Regions from separate parts of the Granulicatella sp. 20925_1_45 genome, predicted to be linked through region 2. Evidence: predicted binding sites of a transcription regulator. Region 2 holds the regulator's gene; the other holds the start of a gene.

Region 1 (10,863 bases), on a different contig from region 2:
CCTAAGTTCTTCCATTTATACACACCCAATTTGTGATAAGGTAAAATTTCAAACTTCAATACGTTCTTCAATTTACTTACAAACTCACTTAATCGGATGAGATATTCATCATAATCTGAACGTTCTGGAACTAACACGTGGCGAATCCATACTGGTTGTCCTTTATCTGATAAATACTCTGCTAGTTGAAGAATATTTTTATTCGTCCATCCTGTTAATTTCTTATGTTGTTCATCATCAATATGTTTAATATCTAATAAAATAAGATCCGTATATTCTAATAGCTCTTCGAATTTTGAGAAGAATGGTTCGTCATACGTAAATGGCATTCCACAACTATCTAATGTTGTGTGTACTCCAGCTTTCTTACAGCGTTTAAAGAAATCGATTAAGAAATCAATTTGCAATAAAGGCTCTCCTCCGCTGACAGTTACGCCACCTTTACGTCCCCAGAATGCACGATATTGCAACGCTTGATCGAGTAATTCTTGAGAAGTAATCGGATGACCGCCCCCAATATTCCAAGTATCTGGGTTATGACAAAACTCACAACGCATACGACAACCTTGCATGAAGGTTACAAAACGGATACCTGGTCCGTCTACAGAACCAAAACTCTCTGTAGAATGAATATATCCAGTTACTGGTTCACTCATCATTATTCCTCCTATCTTTTCTCTTCTAGTATATCACAATTCGTGCCTTTTAGGGCCATTTCGATTAAAAAACGGATGGACGATTTTGCCCATCCGTTTTCTTAATTTCAGCAATTTTGCGAGTCAACCTCACACTTTTGCGTAATCCGGTTCGGTCTCCTTAGAACAGTCGACCTCACACTTTGTGATTACATGCTTTCGTGCATTGTACGGTTGATTACGTCTAATTGTTGTTCACGAGTTAATTTAATGAAGTTAACTGCGTAACCAGATACACGAATTGTTAATTGTGGGTATTCTTCTGGGTGTTCCATAGCATCTAATAATGTATCACGGTTGAATACGTTGATGTTTAAGTGGTGACCACCTTTAGAAGCATAACCATCTAACATAGCAACTAAGTTTTCTTCTTGTACATCTAATTCACGTCCTAAAGCTTTAGGAATGATTGAGAATGTATTTGAGATACCATCTAATGCATATTTGTAAGGTACTTTAGCAACTGATGATAATGAAGCTAAAGCTCCGTGTGTGTCACGACCATGCATTGGGTTAGCACCTGGTGCAAATGGTTCGCCAGCACGACGTCCATCAGGAGTGTTACCTGTCTTCTTACCATAAACTACGTTAGAAGTAATTGTAAGGATAGAAGTTGTATGTTTAGCATTACGGTAAGTTTTATGTTTTTTAACTTTAGTCATGAATTCTTTCAATAACCAAACAGCGATTTCGTCAGCACGATCATCGTTGTTACCATATTTAGGGAAGTCGCCTTCTACTTCATAGTCAACAACAACGCCATCTTCGTCACGAATAGTTTTAACTTTCGCATATTTAATAGCTGATAATGAGTCAACTGCTACTGAGAATCCAGCGATACCAGTTGCCATTGTACGTAGAATTTCAGTGTCATGTAATGCCATTTCAATTCTTTCGTAGCTGTATTTATCATGCATGTAGTGGATGATGTTTAATGTGTTTAAGTATAAACCACAGATCCATTCCATCATGTCGTTGTATTTAGCCATTACTTCTTCGTAATCTAAGTATTCTGAAGTAATTGGTTGATATTTAGGACCAACTTGTGCTTTAGATTTTTCATCGATACCACCGTTGATCGCATATAATAATGTTTTCGCTAAGTTAGCACGAGCTCCGAAGAATTGCATTTGTTTACCGATACGCATAGCAGATACACAGCAAGCAATTCCGTAGTCGTCGCCCCACTCTGGACGCATTACATCATCGTTTTCATATTGGATTGCAGATGTATTAATAGAAGTTTTAGCTGCAAACAATTTGAAGTTTTCTGGTAAACGAGTTGACCATAGAACTGTTAAGTTTGGTTCTGGAGCTGGTCCTAAGTTTACTAATGTGTGTAAGAAACGGAAACTGTTCTTAGTTACTAATGGACGTCCGTCTTCACCAACACCGGCGATTGATTCTGTTACCCAAGTTGGGTCTCCTGAGAATAATGCGTTGTATTCTGGTGTACGAGCGAATTTAACTAAACGTAATTTCATAACGAAGTGGTCAACAAGTTCTTGTGCTTGTTCTTCAGTTAATGTTCCGTTTTCTAAGTCACGTTGTACATAGATATCTAAGAATGTTGAAGTACGTCCAAGAGACATAGCCGCACCATTTTGTTCTTTAATAGCTGCTAAGTATCCTAAGTATAACCATTGGAAAGCTTCGCGAGCGTTAGAAGCTGGTTTAGAAATATCGAATCCGTAGATGTTACCTAATTCTTTTAATTCTAATAATGCACGGTATTGTTCTGAAACTTCTTCACGTAAACGAATTACATCGTCTGACATAGTGCCATCGCCAATGTTAGCGAAGTCTTTTTGTTTTTCAGCGATTAAACGATCAACCCCGTATAAAGCTACACGACGGTAGTCACCGATGATACGTCCACGTCCGTAAGCATCTGGTAAACCTGTGATAACACCTGATTTACGAGCTGCACGCATTTCTGGAGTGTAAGCATCGAATACACCTTGGTTGTGAGTTTTACGCCAGTCACGGAAGATACGAGAAATTTCTTCGTCGATTTTGAATCCGTAAGCTTCAGCTGATTGTTCACTCATACGGATACCACCAAATGGTTGTAAGCTACGTTTGAATGGTTTTTCAGTTTGGAAACCAACAACTGTTTCTAAATCTTTGTTTAAGTAACCAGGACCATGTGAAGTGATTGTTGATACAACTTTAGTGTCCATGTCTAAGACACCACCAGCTTCACGTTCTTGTTTGTTCAAGTCCATTACTTGTGCCCATAAAGCTTTAGTAGCTTCAGTAGGTCCAGCTAAGAAACTGTCGTCTCCTTCATAAAGTGTGTAGTTTTCTTGGATAAAGTCACGGACGTTAACTTCTTCTTTCCATACTTTACCTTTGAAACCGTTCCATTGTTCCATAAATTTTTCCTCCTTAGATAATTGGTTGTGAAACTTATAACAGCTATCTACATGAATATTATAACACAATAAAAATTAGTTGCAATACTTAAGTGTAAAAAAATACAAAGATTTTGTTAAATATTGCTATAATCGCGATTTTAAAGTGTTAAAAGTTGTGAAAGATGTATTATAACAGCGTGTTTCGCTGTACTATTTTTTTGAAACAGAATGAAAAGTTTCACAATCTAAGGTTCTGTATTCACAATATGTCTCTTTTCTTACTTTATTTTTACTAAGCAAAAATAAAAAAAGAGTATTATCGAAATAAATCCGATAATACTCTATATAATTTAGCGTTTCAGGAGGGATTCGAACCCCCGACCGTTCGCTTAGAAGGCGAATGCTCTATCCTGCTGAGCTACTGAAACAGTACTAAATTAGTATACCTAAAGACGAACATTCTGTCAATTGATTTTACAGCTTTATTACGACTCTTCTGTTTCTTTTTCTTTGCTCTCTGTATTCTTCTTTTTAGAGAAAAACATGCAGATGTAGATAACTAACATCACTACTGCCATAATTAGCACTCTTGCTGCTAAGGTAAAATTATATAATGCTGCAATCGCACTTAACGCAAAGGAAATGATAGTCATATTTCTAACCGTTTCAAGAATTGGGCGTTTCCTTCCCATTGGATTTGGTCTATTGTCCATTGTTACTCCTTCATCTCTTTCGTTTTATACATTAATAGCGCCGAAGCAATAGCGACGTTTAGCGACTCTGCTTTTCCAAACATCGGAATGGTCACTACAACATCCGCTAAATCAATCACGTCATCAGAGACGCCTTGGCCTTCATTACCAACCACGATAGCAACATCTGTTGAGCCTTGTAAGATAGTGTAGTCTTTTGAATCACGGTGAAGTGCTGTTACAGCCACTTGTACACCTTTGTCTTTAAGCGTCGGCAAGTAATCTTTCAAATCCGCTTGAAAAACTGGGATATGGAAATGGCTTCCTTGCATGGATCGAAGAACTTTATCGTTATATAAATCTACTGTCCCTGTTCCTAATACAACTGCATCAAATCCGGCAGCATCTGCTGTTCTCACAATCGTTCCTAAATTACCAGGATCTTGAACTGCATCTAACACAATGAAGCGACCGCTATAAGGCAATGAATCCTGTTTAACAATCTTCACAACTGCTATAATCCCTTGAGTGGTTTCAGTCATTGATAACTTATGAAAGACATCTTGAGAAACAACTAGCACCTGTACATCAGTTTGAGTTAACAGATTTTGGTAATCTTCAAGACGATTACTAGTAACCACAATCAATTCAATCGGAGCTTTCTCTTTAATCGCTTCTTCTACAAGATGCTCTCCTTCAAGAAGATACATCCCTGCTTTCTTACGCCCTTTTGCAGTCTGAAGTTTGACAAGCTCTTTAATTTTTTCATTTTTAGGTGAACTAATGATATCCATACAACTACCCTTTTAATCCTTCTATTGTATTCATGAGTTTCTTGACTTCTACTTTTTGATTCTGATGAAATCCACATTTCATAGGTACAACATAAGTTTCCTCTTTATCAAGATATTGCAATGTTAATTTGGGATTTCCTAAAAGTTTCTTCTCCATGGAAACCTTTTGAATGCGTTCTGAAGGGATAACGATTGGTCTATTCGCTCTCCATACACCTTCTTTAGAAGTTTCAAAAAGAACGAAACCATCTTTAGCCCAATAGAGTACAAAGGTTTGCTCCCCTTTTTCCAAAGCCACTAAGCTATCAGCATCCGTCATTTCGAATCCAAAAAAACTAATTTGACTTTTTAAATCCTCGATGATTTCCATTCTTATTCCCCTTCTTTCGTTTCTGAGTTGGTGTCTTAGAACTTACTTCTTTCTTTTTCGGTTGTGTGACTGGTTTTAATTGTCCTGTATATAGTTCAAACTGAACTAGTTTATGTTTCCCTGCAACCTTCTTCAAGTCTCTTAGTTCGCGGTCATTCACTAGACTGAGTACTAACCCTTCTTTTCCCATACGTCCTGTACGTCCAGAACGGTGGGTATATTGTTCTGTTGAATCTGCAATATCATAATGAATGACAAGTGGTAAATCTTCAATATCAAGGCCACGTTGTGCGACATCGGTACTTAGTAAGAATGGAATCTGTCCCTTCTTAAATAAGTCGATAGCTTTCTTACGTTCCGTTTGATGAGCATCACTTGAAAGAAGTGCAACTGGAACTTGATGATACGCTAACTTCTCGCCAAGTAATGCTGCATTTGCAATCGAATTGACAAACACTAATGCTTGGTTTGCATTTTCGGAGAATGCTAGTTTGCGTAGCACTTCATCACGTTTTCTAGTTGGACATTCAATATATCCATGGGTTACGTTCGAATGAGCAGAGTTCCCCTCTGAAACTTCAACAAAAGTCGGAAGCATATTAATCCATTTATTAACTTCTTCTAAATTCTTATTCTTTGTTGCAGAGAAACAAAGCACTTGTCTTTCAGAAGGAAGTTTCTTAACAAGCTCTCTTGTGTTATTCAATTGTTCTGGATCGAGTAAATAATCGGCTTCATCTAATACAAGCATCTCTACTTGGTGAAGCTTTAATTTACGAAGCTTAGACAGTTCAAGTAATCGTCCTGGTGTTCCTACAACGATTTCTGGCTTTTCCTTTAACTTCTCAACTTGTCGTTTAACGTTTGCCCCACCTGCTAAAACTTGCACACGGATTTCCTGTGTTTTCCACTCTCTAATAACAGTTCCGATTTGTTGAGCTAATTCTTGAGAAGGAGCCACAATTAAAGCTTGTAGCGTTTTATCCGCTTTTACTCGCTCCAAAATAGGAACGACATACGCTAATGTTTTACCAGTCCCTGTTGGTGAGATGGCTACAATATCTGTTCCCTCTTTAATCAGTTCTTGTGTCTTTTCTTGTATCGGTGTTAATGTGTGGAAGCCATGTTGCTCCCAAATTGTTTTTGTATTCATATGCGTCCTTTCCGATAACCATTGTTCTTTTGAGTCCTATTCATTTTAACGAAGAAATGCCTATACTTCAAATAGTTTCAACGTTTATTAAAAAAGAGAACTGCTTTTACACAGTTCTCTTTACTATTTTCTATTAAAGTGCCAATTTCTTTTCTAAATATCGTTGGCCTTGCTCGAAAAGCAAACAAATTACCCAGTACATAATCGCCACCAAAATATAAACCGTCATATAGTTTTGTTCACGACCGCCTACAATTTTCGCATTTTGGAAAATATCGGGTAAAGAAATCATCGCAACAAGAGACGATCCTTTAATCATATCCAGTAACACATTACTTAATGGTGGAATTGCAATTCGAAACGCTTGAGGAACGATTACCTTCTGTAACGTTTGACGATAACTCATTCCAAGAGACATCGCCGCTTCCCATTGTCCATTATCTACTGCATCCATTGCCGAACGCAACACTTCAGAAATATAGGCACTACTTGCAATACTAAAGCAAAGAAGCGCACAGACTAAAGCTGGTAACGTGATTTTTAAGAAAGGCAACCCAAAATATAGTAAGAATAAAAATACTAACGTTGGTGTCCCCCGCATAAAGGATACGTGAAAAGTCGCAATCCATCTTAACAAACGAAATCTAGACCGTCTCATTAATACAAGAATAAAGCCTAAAATCGTTCCAAGTATAAAACTCGTCAATGCAACTCCTAATGTATATCCTAATCCACTAAGAATAAACCAAAAGTTATTAATCGCAATATTAATATCGAAAATTTTATTTAACATATTAGTCTACATCTGAAATATCGATTTTTTCTGTTTTGAAATCTTTAGGTTCTGTTACATCTTGGCCAGCGAAGAATTGCTCAGAAATCTTTTTCAATGTTCCATCTTTCTTCATCGCGTCCATTGCTTCATTGAATTTATCACGTAATACAGTGTTGTTTAGTGAAATTGAGAAACTAGAGCTGTATGGGTTAGCATATACACCTTCGTTAATCTTGATGTCGTATTTGTCTTTAGCAAAAGCAACTGCAATTGATTGTAAGTAGTAATCGTTAATGATTACGTCTGTACGGCCGTTTACTAAATCTGACATATATACGTCATTTGTTACGTTGTCATATACGACTAATTCAGCGCCAAGTTTTTTAGCAATCTTCATGTAGTTTGTACTTGCAGCACCAGCAGCTTTTTTACCTTTTACATCTTCCCAAGAATGAATTCCTGAGTTGTCGCTTCCACGAACAACCATTGATGTAAATGAGTACTTATGTGGTGTAGTGTGTAAGTATGCATCGAAGTTTTTCGCACCTTCTTCAATTGAATAGTTTGCGATATCTGTCATCCCACTGTCTAAAGCTGTTAACATTCCGTCAACACCCATTTCAGTAAATTCAACTTTAAGGTTTAAGCGTTTCGCAACTTCCTTCATAATTTCCACATCATAACCAGTTAATTCGTTCTTATCATTATGGAATGATTGTGGATATAAAGTACCTGCAGTTGATACTTTAATGACACCTGATTCAACAATTTTGTCCCAGTTCGCTTGCGCTTCTGAAACTGATACAGTTGTTTCTTGTGTTTTAGTCGTGTTTGCTCCGCATGCTGCTAATAATGTAGCCACAGCAACGAAACCAGCTTTCATCCATTTTTTCATTGGTTTAACCACCTTTTGTTTATTTTTTCAACATAGTGAACGATACCATACTCCCCATTAAAACACAATGAATAAAGCTTGAAAAACAAAATAAAAATGAAACAGATTGTACAACCTGTTTCATTTTGAAATAATATATAGTTATTTACCTAGTTCTTCAAGAATATTTCTGGCTACTCTTTCGGAAATTCCAATAGATTGTAACTCCTCAAGACTGGCTTGTTTCATTGCTGTTATCGTTTTAAAATGACGCAATAGTTTCTTTCTTGTCTGCGGGCCGACTCCATCAATCATTTCCAATTTCGAAGCAAATGTATTTTTACTTCGCACTTGTCTATGAAATGTAATCGCAAATCTGTGAACTTCCTCCTGCACACGTTGAATCAGTTGGAACGCTTGCCCTTTTCTATCTAAATCGATCTCCTTATAGTCTTCACCATAGAGTAATGTAGCGGTTTTATGTTTTTCATTTTTCACCATTCCACATACCGGAATCTCTAGACCTAATTCATCTTCTAAAACTTCAATAGCAGCTCTCATTTGGATTTTACCACCATCCATTAAAATCAAATCTGGAAGTCTGGCACCTTCCCTTAATAATCTTGAATAGCGTCTACGAATGACTTCTTGTGTCGTCGCAAATTCGTGACTTCCGACAACAGTCTTCACTTTAAATTTACGGTAATTCTTCCTGTCTGGTTTTCCATCTTTAAAGACAACCATCGCCGATACTGGATTGGTTCCTTGAATATTCGAGTGGTCAAACGATTCAATAACCGATACCTTCTCTAACCCTAATGCATCTGCAAGTTCTTCTAAGGCACCTTTCGTCTTCAACTGACTTTGCTCTTCTCTTCTAAATTTTTCATTCAGTGAAATCTCACTATTTTGAGTAGCAAGGTCTAACATTCTTTTCTTAGAACCACGTTTCGGTGTCATCACCTTCACTCCGAGCGTTTCTGCTAACAATTCTTTATCTATCGCTTCAGGTACTAAGATTTCTTTTGGAAGAATGTGGTTTTGATCCTCATAAAACTGAATGATAAAGGACAATACTTCATCTTCTATCTGGTCATATATCGGAAACATTGCGGCTTCCCGTTTAATAATTGTCGACTGTCTGAGTAAGAAAACTTGAATCGAAATCCAACCACGATCAACAACATAAGAGAATACATCTCGGTTCGTGAAATCTGCGTTCATAATGTTTTGTTTTTCTACAGTTGCTTCGATGTACTTAATTTGATCACGGTAATCCATCGCCTTTTCAAAATCAAGTCTTTCAGAAGCTTCATTCATCTTCGTTGCTAAATCATCTTTTATCGTCTTAACATCTCCGTTTAGGAAACGTTGAATCTTCTTGATTTGCGTATCATACTCTTCTTTTGAAACTTCATGGTCACAACACCCAATACATTGCCCTAAATGATAATAAAAGCATGCACGTGTTTCGTTCTTTCCACATTTACGAAGTGGATAGATTTTTTGAATGAGCTGTTGCGTTCCTGTTGCTGCAGTGACGTTTGGATAAGGGCCGAAGTAAATCCCCCCATCCTTTTCTACCTTATGAGAAATCACTAATTGCGGATCTTTTTCAGAAGTAATCTTCAAATAAGGATACATCGTTCCTTGTTTTAGTTTAATATTGTAATGCGGTTGATATTTTTTAATCAGGTTAATTTCGAGTAAGAGAGACTCCTTATTGGTCTTCGTCACAATATACTCAAAATGATGAATCTCACTAACCAACTTTTCTGTTTTAGTATCATGCGCTCCTCTAAAATAAGACCGTACACGATTCTTTAGATTTTTCGCCTTTCCGATATAAATAATATCGTCATTGGCGTTACGCATAATATAACAACCTGGTAAATCAGGAAGATTTTTTAATTTACTTTCGATTAATTCACTTGCCATTCAATCTTCCTTTCTAAACATTATCGTTGCCATACAATTTTTTCAAATTCATCTTTTAATTCTCGGTCCATTTCATCTTTATACACTGGATATAAGAATAATCGTACCTCTCTTTTACTCAATAGTTTCAGTGTTTTGAACAGTTCTATCACTTTCAAACGAACAAGATGGTCAGGAAAATGAAGCACTTGCCAAATATAGTCATAATCAATCAGTTGAAACTGAATCATTTTATTTAAGATGACCTCGTGCCATTTCGAGAGTGCGAAGAACTGAGGAGGTAAAACTAAAGTCGAATGTTGTTTCATGTAGTCATAAACTTCTGGTCGCACAACTCCCTTAATATAATCAATCGTTCCTTCAATAAAAACTTTCGAAGTTGATTTCTCGATGTACTCTAATGCCGTTAGCGACAATGGATCTTTTTCGAGCAATTTATTGAACTGTGAGAATCGTAGTTTACTATTCGTTTTACTTAAGGCAAATAAAATAATCGCATCATCACGATCTGCAGCTTTTAAAGACGTCCCTATCAACGATTCCACTTTTGACTGCGTCGACCATATAACTTTATCCACAAGTCCTTTTAAATAATGATATTGATGAAACTCCTCAGATTTCACGTTGTCGAATGCCGTCAATTCTAATTCTAAACAATCTCTCATCCTGTACAATAGAGCCACTGCTTCAATCGTCAATAACCGATTCTTTTTCGTTAAAAACGATAATGGATAAATCGACTCTACCAACCACTGACTAAACATTTTATCAGTAGTTCCATGTAAAATGCAAAGTTGGTAATTACGCTCAACCTCTATAGTCATTTCATGAGCCATAATGACTCTGAGCAATTTCGGATGATACATACAACTTTTAGCAGCAATTGAACGCATGTTGACTTGTTTCATCATCACATTTAACAAATAAAAAGCATCTGTTTTCGTTTGGATTGGGTAGAAAAATAAGTAAAATAAACGTCCATATCCACTTAGAGACGGTTCAAGCTTTTTTAAATACTCTCTCCATTGACTTTCATGAATACAATAAGATTTTGCAAATATAATGTAAAAGGTATACGCGCTATGCTTCTCGAAGTATTGAATCTTCCGTTGCGTTAATTCATTATCGAAGAAAACTAGTAACATCAAAACTATTCTGAATTCCTCTTTTCCTGCAGTTACTTCAAGCAATACCGTTAATCGGTCACACAGG
Region 2 (10,863 bases):
GCAGCCAAAGACCTCGATTTCGAGAAAGCAGCAGACTTACGCGATGTGATTCTCGAATTGCGTGCCGAGTATCGCTTATAAGAGGTCAGATTTATGAAATGGAAATTAACAAAGGACTTACCAGAACTGGAAGGAAAGATTTTTCCAAGCCAAACGGAGGGATTTTACTTTCAGGTGGTGAGTGCCAGCAAAAAACTAGGCTTAGAAATCGTAGCGATCGATGAGGTTAACGAGCGCTACACCTTATTCGATATACCAACAACGAGTAGCAGTATCGCTCAAGCCTTGCGCGAAGAGGCAAGTGAGCTAGCGTTCCAATGGATGCATCCTGAGCAATCGAGTATCAAAGAAGCACGCCAGAAGTGGACGAAGTGGATGACCGAAAATATCGTCCCGTACCATGGCAATCCGTTCGAGAAGACGGAGGCGATGGGCTTTATGGTCGAAGATAAAGGCAAATGGTATGGGCTCATGATGGAAGTGCCGCTTCAAAAACTAGGAGTAGCTTCAAAGGCGAACGCCCTTGTTTTGAACGTGAAGATTCATCCGGAAGACAAGGAACGACTCGTTGCGACTGACGGGATTTTCGAAGCCTATCATATGAATAAGAAGCATTGGATTTCAATTGCGCTGAATGTGTGCACAGATGATGCACTCATCAAAGAGTGTATCTATACTAGCTACAAATGTGTTGCGAAGAAAGACAATTCTTTACTTTCAACGAGAGATTCGCTATAATTTTCAACATAGCGTTTTAGCAAAAAGGAGATTTTTTTATGGTAAATATTGCAATTGTAGGAGCGACAGGTGTCGTTGGAACAAAAATGATTGAACGTTTAGAAGAAAGCAACTTACAAGTAGAGCACTTATATCTACTTGCTTCAGCGCGTTCAGCAGGGAAAGTACTACAGTTTAGAGGAAAAGATTATGTAGTCGAAGAATTAACGGAAGACTCCTTCAAGCGTGATATTGACTACGCCATCTTCTCAGCAGGGGGCGGCACTTCATTGAAATTTGCGCCAATCGCAGAACGTGACGGCGTAATTGTTATCGACAATTCAAGCGCATGGAGAATGGATCCAGAGATTGATTTAGTCGTGCCAGAATGTAACGCACCAACATTAGAGCGTAAGATTATCGCAAATCCAAACTGCTCAACAATCCAATCGGTTGTGCCATTACGTCCATTGCATGATGCATTTGGGTTGAAACGTGTGGCGTATACAACTTATCAGGCTGTTTCAGGTTCTGGACAAGCAGGGATTAATGATTTAAGAAATGGGGAAAAAGGGGAAGCTCCAACAAACTACCCACACCCAATTTATAATAACGTATTGCCCCATATCGATGTGTTCTTAGAAAATGGCTATACAAAAGAAGAAATGAAAATGATTCAAGAAACTCGCAAGATTCTAGGCTTATCAGATGATGTAGCCATCACTGCTACTTGTGTGCGTGTGCCAGTATTCAACTCACACTCTGTAGAAATCAATGTGACTTTCGAAAAAGATACAACACCTGAAGAAATTCGTGCGATTTTAGAAAAAGCACCAGGCGTAATCGTATTAGATAAGCCTGAGGAAAATGTATATCCAACACCATTACAAGCAACTGGGCATGATGAAGTGTATGTAGGACGTATTCGCCGCGATATTTCTCAACCAAACAGCTTCCACATCTGGTGTGTGGGCGACAATATTCGTAAGGGTGCAGCAAGCAACGCCATCCAAATTGCGGAGTATATTGAGGAGCACGGTTTACGTAAATAATTAAATAGAAGACTGGGCATCTGGGTGACAGTATAGTGAATAATGTTGATTACTCCAAATCCTTACGGATATCTTCATAATAGCTATAACGTTGCACCGGTTCGAGCCTAGGTCTCTCACCTTTAAAGCCTCAAAGGGAGCGTACGGAATAAAATTCCTACGCTCCCTTTTTCGCATTTAATGCTATCCCACGTTATAGCTATTATAGAATCCGTAAGATTTTTCGTAATCAACTTTCTCATAAGAAAGAGTTGCCCAGTCTTCTAATGATTATTTGCTCCAATAAACCCAACTGTGGGGAAAAATTAGTTTTGTATCATTAATGATACATCTTTAGGAAATTAAAAGTGAGTGTAACATTTTTGTTACGTAACATAATTGTTACATCCTAAAAAACAAAAATAGGAAGCAAGTTTTTCCGCTTTTGAAGAGGATAAAATGTGATACAATAAAAGTACTATGGATGTAAAAGGAAGTACGCGTGTGAACAAGTTAAAACCTTATTTAAAGCCATATCTGAAAGAAACGATATTGGCACCTTTATTTAAATTATTCGAAGCGATTCTGGAATTGTTTGTGCCACTAATCATGGCGGTCATTATCGACAAAGGAATTGAAAACAGAGATACTGCGCTGATTCTCCAACAAGGAGCGATTCTTATTGGACTCGGAATGGTTGGTGTAGCTGTGTCGATTACCGCTCAGTATTTTGCGGCAAAGGCGGCAACTGGATTTACCGCTGATGTGAGACAGGCACTCTTTTCAAAAATTCAATACTTTAGTTTCTCGCAACTCGATGCGCTTGGAAATGACACTTTACTGACGCGATTGACGAGTGATATGAATCTCGTGCAAAACGGGTTGAACATCGCGCTTCGTCTATTGCTTCGTTCGCCGTTTATCGTCGGTGGAGCGATTGTGATGGCCTTTGTCGTGAATGTGGAAATGGCATGGACGTTTGCCATTACCGTTCCAATCTTAGCAGTTGTCGTATTCGGGATTATTTACTGGACGATTCCGATGTATCGCCGTGTGCAAGGGCAACTGGATCGTATTATGCGCCGCGTGCATGAAAACTTACTCGGTGTGCGTGTGATTCGTGCATTTAACCGAGAAGAAAAAGAAATTCAGTCGTTTAGAGAAGATACTGAAGCGTTGAATCAGGCGCAACAAAAGGTGAGTGGTCTCTCAGGAGCTATGAATCCTATTACGTTTGTAATTGTGAATGTGGCCCTCATCGTCATTCTTTATGGTGGAGCGATTAAAGTGGATACAGGAACCTTAACGAAAGGGGAAGTCATCGCTTTAACAAACTACATGTCACAAATTCTAGTGGAACTTGTGAAGTTTGCGAACCTTGTCGTATTGATGACAAAATCAGTAGCGAGTGCAGAGCGTGTTGATAACATTCTATCGATTGAAGCGGATATGGTCGAAGGAACTGAAGAGGTTCATCCTGAAGGAGAAGTGGCGGTGGCGTTTAAAGACGTGACGTTGACGTATCAAGGAGACCAAAACGCAGCGTTGAACCATATCTCATTTACCGCGCTGAAAGGACAGACCATCGGCGTTATCGGTGGGACGGGTAGCGGGAAATCGTCTCTTGTCAATATGATTCCTCGTTTCTATGATGCGACCCAAGGGACTGTAGAGGTGTTCGGGGCAGACGTTCGTCGCTACCGTTTTGCATCGCTTCGTGGAGCGGTCGGAATGGTCTTGCAAAAGGCGCAACTCTTCCGTGGAACGATTGCTGACAATGTTCGTTTTGGAAATGCATCTGCTTCAAGTGAAGTGGTTGAACATGCACTCGGTATCGCCCAAGCCAGCGAGTTTGTACAGACGAAAGAAGGCGGACTTGATTATAGCATCGAACAAAATGGTCGCAATCTATCCGGTGGGCAAAAACAACGGATGACGATTGCGCGTGCGATTGCTAAACAAGCACCGATTTTAATTCTAGATGATAGTGCTTCGGCATTAGACTTTGCGACCGACGCGAAATTGCGTGAGGCGATTAAGAACCAAACGCCACGTCCAACAACCTTTATCGTGTCGCAACGGGCGGCGTCTGTGCAGTATGCAGACTTAATTCTTGTACTCGATGAAGGAAATCTTGTCGGAAAAGGCACGCATGACGAGCTCTTAGCCAACAATGAGATTTATCAAGAAATTTACTATTCACAATTTCCAAAGGAGGATGAAGCATGAGACAGAAAACTCAATGGGAAACCATCCGTAAAGTTCTCCGCTACATCCGTCGCTACCGTATCTATTTCGTAGCGTCCATTCTTTTGGCGAGTGTGAATGTATTCGGAACGTTAATGATTCCGAAATTAGTCGGAGAAGCCGTAGACCAAATGCTGGACACAGGCCAAGTGTTCTATGAAGGACTATTTGCCATCCTTTGGCAGATTGCACTCTTTACAATAATAGCTTCTGTTGCGCAGTGGTTTATGAACCTCAGCAATAACAAGATGACGTACTCTGTGGTTCGTGACCTTCGTAGAGACGCGCTTGAAAAAATCGAAACCTTACCGCTCAGTTATTTAGATATTCATCCAGCCGGAGAAATCGAGAGCCGTATCATTGCGGACGCGGATCAATTTGCGGATGGATTATTGATGGGATTCACGCAGTTATTCACGGGTGTGATGACCATTCTGGGGACCTTAGTCTTTATGCTGAGCGTGAATATGACATTAACGCTGGTAGTAGTCGTGGTGACGCCAGTATCCTTTGTGATGGCTAGCTTTGTTGCGAAGAAATCCTATCATTTCTTTAAACAACAATCGGAAATTCGTGGCGACCAAACCGCCTATATGAATGAGATGATTGAGGGAACACGAGTGGTTACGGCCTTTCAACAACAAGAAATGGTCATCGAGGACTTCGCGGTGATTAATAAGGAGTTAACGGATGTATCGCTCAAGGCTATCTTCTTCTCGAGCATCACGAATCCGGCAACGCGCTTTGTCAATAGCATCGTCTACACCAGTGTGGGCGTGTTCGGGGCTTTCTTCGTGATGAGCGGTGGCGTGACGGTGGGGCAACTGTCATCCTTCCTAAGTTACGCGAACCAATATACGAAACCATTCAATGAAATCTCAGGTGTGATTACCGAATTGCAAAATGCGATTGCCTGTGCCAACCGTGTGTTTGAACTGTTGGAACAACCTTCTGAGAGTCCAGAGCGCAAAAATGCTGTGTCTCCTGAAAACTTTGACGGAGCGGTGGAATTTAGCCATGTGGACTTCTCTTATGTGAAAGACCAACCGCTGATTGAAGACTTCTCGCTTGAGGTCAAACCAGGGCAACGTGTGGCGATTGTCGGTCCAACCGGAAGTGGAAAGACGACATTGATTAACTTATTGATGCGTTTCTACGATATTAATAGTGGAAAATTAGCCATCGATGGCCATTCGATTGAAGACATCACTCGTCAAAGCCTACGAAATGGATTTGGAATGGTGCTTCAAGAAACATGGCTTCAAACGGGAACTGTCCGTGAAAATATAACGATGGGAAATCCAACGATTAGCGAAGAAGAGATGATTCGCATCGCCAAACTCTGTCATATTCATGGATTTGTAAGCCGTCTGCCACAAGGATATGATACGGTGATTTCAGATGACGGTGGGGACTTCTCGCAAGGGCAAAAACAATTGCTCTGCATCGCTCGTGTGATGATGGGACAACCTAATATGCTGATTCTTGATGAAGCGACTTCTTCCATCGATACGCGTACCGAGTTGAAGATTCAAGAAGCCTTTCAACATCTGATGGAAGGACGCACGAGCTTTATCGTGGCGCACCGCTTATCGACCATTCGTACCGCGGATGTGATTCTCGTCTTGAAAGACGGACATGTCATTGAAAAAGGAAATCATGCCAGCTTGATGGAGCAACGTGGATTTTACTACAATCTCTATCAAAGTCAGTGGCAACAGTAAACTAAAAAAAAGCGTAGGCTCTATAAAAAAGAGTCTACGCTTTTTTGAATTGTTGAAAGTGCAAAATTATCATATATGATAATTTCAAACGATTATGAATTGAATTCTTCTAGCGCTAGAGACGCTTCTTCCCATTCCGCAAGAAGTGTTTCTTGGCGCTCGAGAAGGGCTCCTTCTTCGGTTGAGAGGGCAGCAGATTTATCTGGGTCAGAATAGTTTTCTTCCAGCGTCATCGCCTCATGCACTTGTTCGAGTGCAGTTTCGATATCATGCATCTCCGTTTCTAGTTGCTCGATGCGACGAGTGAGCGTACGGATTTGACGTTGCTCTTCTTTAGAGGCATGGTAGCTGGCTTTGGCTTCTGTCATCTGCTCGGCCGTTGCTAGTGGGGCATCCTTGGCTTCTTGCAATGCAGCGAGTTCTTCTTTCTCTTGTTTTTTCTCGAGATAGTAGTCGTAGTCGCCTAAATACAGCGTGCTGCCAGTTTCTTCGATTTCAAGAATAGCCGTTGCGACCTTGTTGATGAAGAAACGGTCATGCGACACGAAACAAATCGTGCCGTCGTAGTCGATAAGGGCATCTTCGAGGACTTCTTTACTGTCGATGTCCAAGTGGTTGGTTGGTTCGTCAAGCAGTAGGAAATTATCATGTTCAAGAGACAGTTTGCAAAGTGCCAAACGGGCCTTTTCACCCCCGCTGAGTTGAGCGGTTGTTTTCTCGACGTCGTTGCCTGAAAAAAGGAAACTGCCAAGAATCGAACGGATGTCTTTTTCAGGCATCGTTGAGTGACGAGACCAGAGTTCTTCTAGAACCGTTTGATTCGATGAGAGGCCGGCCAAGTTTTGGTCATAGTAACCGACTTGAACGCCAGCACCTAAGTCGATTGAACCTTCGATTAAAGGTAATTCACCCGTAATAGACTTCAAGAGAGTAGATTTTCCAATACCGTTAGGCCCCACAATCGCGATGGCCTCACGCTTGCGAAGCTGGAAGGAAATCGGACCACTCAAGGCTTCGTGGTCGTAGCCGATATAAGCATCAGTTACTTGCAGCACTTGGTTTCCGGATTCGCGTTCCACGGTAAATTCAAAACGAGCAGAGCGCTGATCGCCTTTTGGTTTCTCTAAGCGTTCCATTTTCTCGAGCTTCTTACGGCGTGATTGGGCTCGTTTTGTAGTTGAAGCGCGCACTAAGTTTTTCGCGATGAATTCTTCTAAGTCGTGAATCTCTTGTTGCTGCTTCTCGTAGGCTTTTTGTTTGAGTAAATAGCGTTGCTCGCGTTCTTCTAAGTAGTGCGAGTAGTTTCCTTTATAATATTCGCAGGCCTTATGACTGATTTCATAGACTTCGTTACACACACGGTCCAAGAAGTATTGGTCGTGGGATACGATGACAAGCGCGCTACTTGAAGAGCGTAAGTAGTCTTCAAGCCACGTCAATGTTTCAATATCCAAGTGGTTGGTTGGTTCGTCTAAGATGAGTAAGTCGTGTTTCTCTAATAAAATACGAGCTAGTGCCAGACGAGTGCGTTGGCCCCCAGAGAGTGCTTGAATCGGTTGATCGTAGTCTTCTGGATAGAAACGGAAGCCGTGAAGCACGGTGCGAATCTCAGACTCGTAACCATACGCGTTCTTTTGGTTCAATTCTTCTTGAAGCTGGTCGTATCGTTTTAAGGCGAGTTCGTACGCAACTGGGTCACTAAGAAGGTCAGGGTCACCGAGTTGTTCGGCGGCTTTTTGCGCTTGTTTCTTCAAAGTTTCTACGTCTTCAAAGAGATGCACCATTTCTTCCCAAACAGTGCGGGAAGACTGGATAGCAGCGTATTGGTCTAAGTAGCCAATCGAGAGGTCTTTCTTCTTTGACACAGCGCCAAGTGAAGGTTCTTCGATTCCAGCCAACATTTTTAATAGCGTGGATTTTCCAGTACCATTTCGCCCAACGATGGCAATGCGTGAATTTTCTTGAATATGAATCGTAATATTTTCAAATAGGACTTCATCCGCAAACGTACGCGCGAGTCCTTGTCCTTGTAGTAAAATCATGACGGGTCCTTTCAAAGTAGTTTCAGTTTATTTTAGCATAAAAAAGAGGGGGAACAATATTGATACGCGTTCTTCTTTGCATTCACATTCACAATAGGGAGGTTGTGAAGAAAAAAGCACAAAGCCTTCTGTATATAAGCGAAACTTAGGAATGTTCGTGAGGTACAAGCAAACTGTTTGTGAAATGAAATGTCGTTGTGATAGAATACGCATGGAAATAAAAGAAAAAGGGAGTCTTATTCATGAAAGATTTAAACGAATTAAAAGAAATCGAAGTGCCACGCGCAACTGCGAAACGTTTGGCTATTTATCATCGTTACTTACGTTTCTTGCATGATGCAGGAAAACGTCGCATCTCATCAACTGAATTAAGTGAAGCCGTAAAAGTCGATAGCGCAACAATCCGTCGTGACTTCTCATACTTTGGAGCTTTAGGAAAACGTGGATATGGATATGATGTAGAATACTTATTAGAATTCTTCAGCCATACTTTAAACCAAGATCGCCTAACAAACGTCGCTCTAGTAGGGGTTGGTAAATTAGGACAAGCGCTCTTAAACTACAACTTCCACCAAAGCAACAACGTGCGTATTAGCGCAGCGTTTGACGTAAACGAAGACATCGTTGGAACAATCCAAACAGGTGTGCCAGTTTACAGCATGGATGAAATGGTAGAACAATTGAAAGTTCAACAAATCCAAGTGGCCATCTTAACAGTGCCTCAAGATGTAGCTCAAGAAACAGCAGACCGCTTAGTAGAAGCAAATGTTCGCGGAATCTTGAACTTCACACCAATCCGCTTAGACGTACCAGAAGACGTTCGAGTTCAAAACGTGGACTTAACAAACGAACTTCAAACACTAATTTATTTCTTGGACAACCAAAAATAATCTATTGAAAGGCATCCATATAGGGTGCCTTTTTTGTATAAAAAATAAGCACTAATCCAATCCGATTTGCGGAGCGATTAGTGCTTTTCTTTTGGTTCTTTATCGTCTAGTGAATCCTCGTCATCGGGCAGATTCTCGATGAGATTAGCGAGTTTTTTCAACTCGTTATAGGTGCGAAGCATGTTGATACTTGTTACGATGCTTGTCGTTGCGAATAGACAGCAGAATAATGTGATAAAGTCAAATCCATTTCCAGGATAATGCGTCGTTGCTAGAAAGATAAAGAAGACGGCTAATATGATTTCAAAATATAGTTTTCTAAAGAAACTTTTTCGTGTCATCGCAATCATCCTTTCCTGTCAAAATCTTACAAAATTCCAGACAAATAAGCAAGTATTTATTCTTGATTTTTCCTGACCAAATGAGTATCATAAAACTATGAGTTAGCACTCAGTGTTTTTGAGTGCTAAAAAAGATGAAGGAGGATTTCATATGTTAAAGCCTTTAAAAGATAGAGTTGTTATTCAAATGGTAGAGCAAGAAGAAAAAACTGCTGGAGGATTATTCCTACCAACAACTGCTCAAGAAAAATTACAATTTGCAAAAGTCATCGCAACAAGCGAATTCACTGCTGCAGAAGACCGTCAAGTAGCGGTTGGCGATAAAGTCGTTTTCGAGAAATATTCAGGAACAGAAGTTAAATTAGATGGTCAAGAATATATCATCGTGAAAGAAAAAGACATTATCGCAATTGTTGAATAAAGGAGGATACAACTATGGTGAAAGATATTAAATTTGCAGAAGACGCAAGAAGCGCCATGCTACGTGGTGTGGACGTTTTAGCGAACACAGTAAAAGTAACATTAGGACCAAAAGGACGTAATGTTGTATTAGAAAAAGCATTTGGGTCTCCACTGATTACAAATGATGGGGTAACAATTGCCAAAGAAATCGAATTAGAAGATCACTTCGAAAATATGGGTGCAAAACTCGTGGCTGAAGTAGCTTCAAAAACAAACGATATTGCCGGTGACGGTACAACAACAGCTACTGTTTTAACACAAGCTATCGTTCGTGAAGGATTGAAAAACGTAACAGCTGGCGCAAACCCAGTAGGCATCCGTCGCGGGATTGAACTTGCAACAAAAGCAGCTGTTGAAGAATTACATCGCATTTCTCGTCCAGTAGAATCAAAAGAAGCCATCGCACAAGTTGCGGCCATTTCTTCAGGTTCAGCTGAAGTCGGTGAATTAATCGCTGAAGCTATGGAAAAAGTGGGTAACGACGGCGTTATCACAATCGAAGAATCTAAAGGGATTGAAACAGAGTTAGATGTTGTAGAAGGAATGCAATTTGACCGTGGTTACTTATCACAATATATGGTGACAGATAATGACAAGATGATTGCGACTTTAGACAATCCATTTATCTTAATTACAGATAAGAAAGTATCAAACATCCAAGAAATCATTCCATTATTAGAACAAATCGTTCAACAAGGACGTGCGTTATTAATCATCGCGGATGACGTGGATGGCGAAGCTTTACCAACATTAGTATTAAACAAATTACGCGGAACATTTAACGTGGTAGCTGTAAAAGCTCCAGGATTCGGTGACCGTCGTAAAGCGATGTTAGAAGATATCGCTGTGTTAACTGGTGCTCAAGTTATTACAGAAGACCTTGGCTTAGAATTAAAAGACGCAACATTAGCTCAATTAGGGACAGCTGGTAAAGTTGTAGTTTCTAAAGACAGCACTACAATCGTTGAAGGTGCAGGCTCTAAAGAATTAATCGCGAACCGTGTTGCTTTAATTCGCGCACAAGCACAAGATACAACAAGTGATTTTGACCGTGAAAAATTACATGAACGTCTTGCTAAATTATCAGGTGGGGTTGCCGTGATTAAAGTCGGTGCCGCTACTGAAACAGAATTGAAAGAGAAAAAACTTCGCATTGAAGATGCCTTAAACGCAACTCGCGCAGCGGTTGAAGAAGGAATCGTTTCAGGTGGGGGAACAGCTCTTGTGAACGTTCAAAAAGTCGTAGACGCTCTTGAATTAGAAGGCGACTTAGCTACAGGTGCGAAAATCGTATCTCGTTCATTAGAAGAACCATTACGTCAAATCGCAGAAAATGCGGGTCTTGAAGGTTCAGTCATTGTTGCTCGTTTGAAATCTGAAGAAAAAGGAATTGGATACAATGCCGCTAC

Evidence for each region. The regulator Rex, encoded in region 2, represses fermentation and respiration genes when NADH is low (regulators of the CRP and FNR family bind a similar motif). The targets are predictions, from matches to a motif close to TTGTGAANTANTTCACAA.
Region 1: a site for Rex is predicted at 3,099-3,116, ahead of pflB (formate C-acetyltransferase). Genes of this name have one in related genera too.

What each region holds. Positions count from the first base shown of each region.
Region 1 is NZ_JAPWBR010000003.1:21,956-32,818, forward strand. Features, by position in the region: gene pflA (pyruvate formate-lyase-activating protein) at 1-656, opposite strand, end outside; gene pflB (formate C-acetyltransferase) at 845-3,073, opposite strand; tRNA gene O3798_RS01750 (tRNA-Arg) at 3,410-3,483, opposite strand; gene O3798_RS01755 (hypothetical protein) at 3,541-3,768, opposite strand; gene O3798_RS01760 (TrmH family RNA methyltransferase) at 3,771-4,541, opposite strand; gene O3798_RS01765 (hypothetical protein) at 4,546-4,911, opposite strand; gene O3798_RS01770 (DEAD/DEAH box helicase) at 4,877-6,064, opposite strand; gene O3798_RS01775 (amino acid ABC transporter permease) at 6,198-6,845, opposite strand; gene O3798_RS01780 (transporter substrate-binding domain-containing protein) at 6,859-7,734, opposite strand; gene uvrC (excinuclease ABC subunit UvrC) at 7,876-9,651, opposite strand; gene O3798_RS01790 (hypothetical protein) at 9,672-10,863, opposite strand, start outside.
Region 2 is NZ_JAPWBR010000031.1:2,713-13,575, forward strand. Features, by position in the region: gene uvrB (excinuclease ABC subunit UvrB) at 1-81, shown strand, start outside; gene O3798_RS08385 (MmcQ/YjbR family DNA-binding protein) at 94-738, shown strand; gene O3798_RS08390 (aspartate-semialdehyde dehydrogenase) at 777-1,769, shown strand; gene O3798_RS08395 (ABC transporter ATP-binding protein) at 2,229-3,977, shown strand; gene O3798_RS08400 (ABC transporter ATP-binding protein) at 3,974-5,719, shown strand; gene O3798_RS08405 (ATP-binding cassette domain-containing protein) at 5,812-7,761, opposite strand; gene O3798_RS08410 (redox-sensing transcriptional repressor Rex) at 8,004-8,651, shown strand; gene O3798_RS08415 (hypothetical protein) at 8,729-8,992, opposite strand; gene groES (co-chaperone GroES) at 9,144-9,413, shown strand; gene groL (chaperonin GroEL) at 9,428-10,863, shown strand, end outside.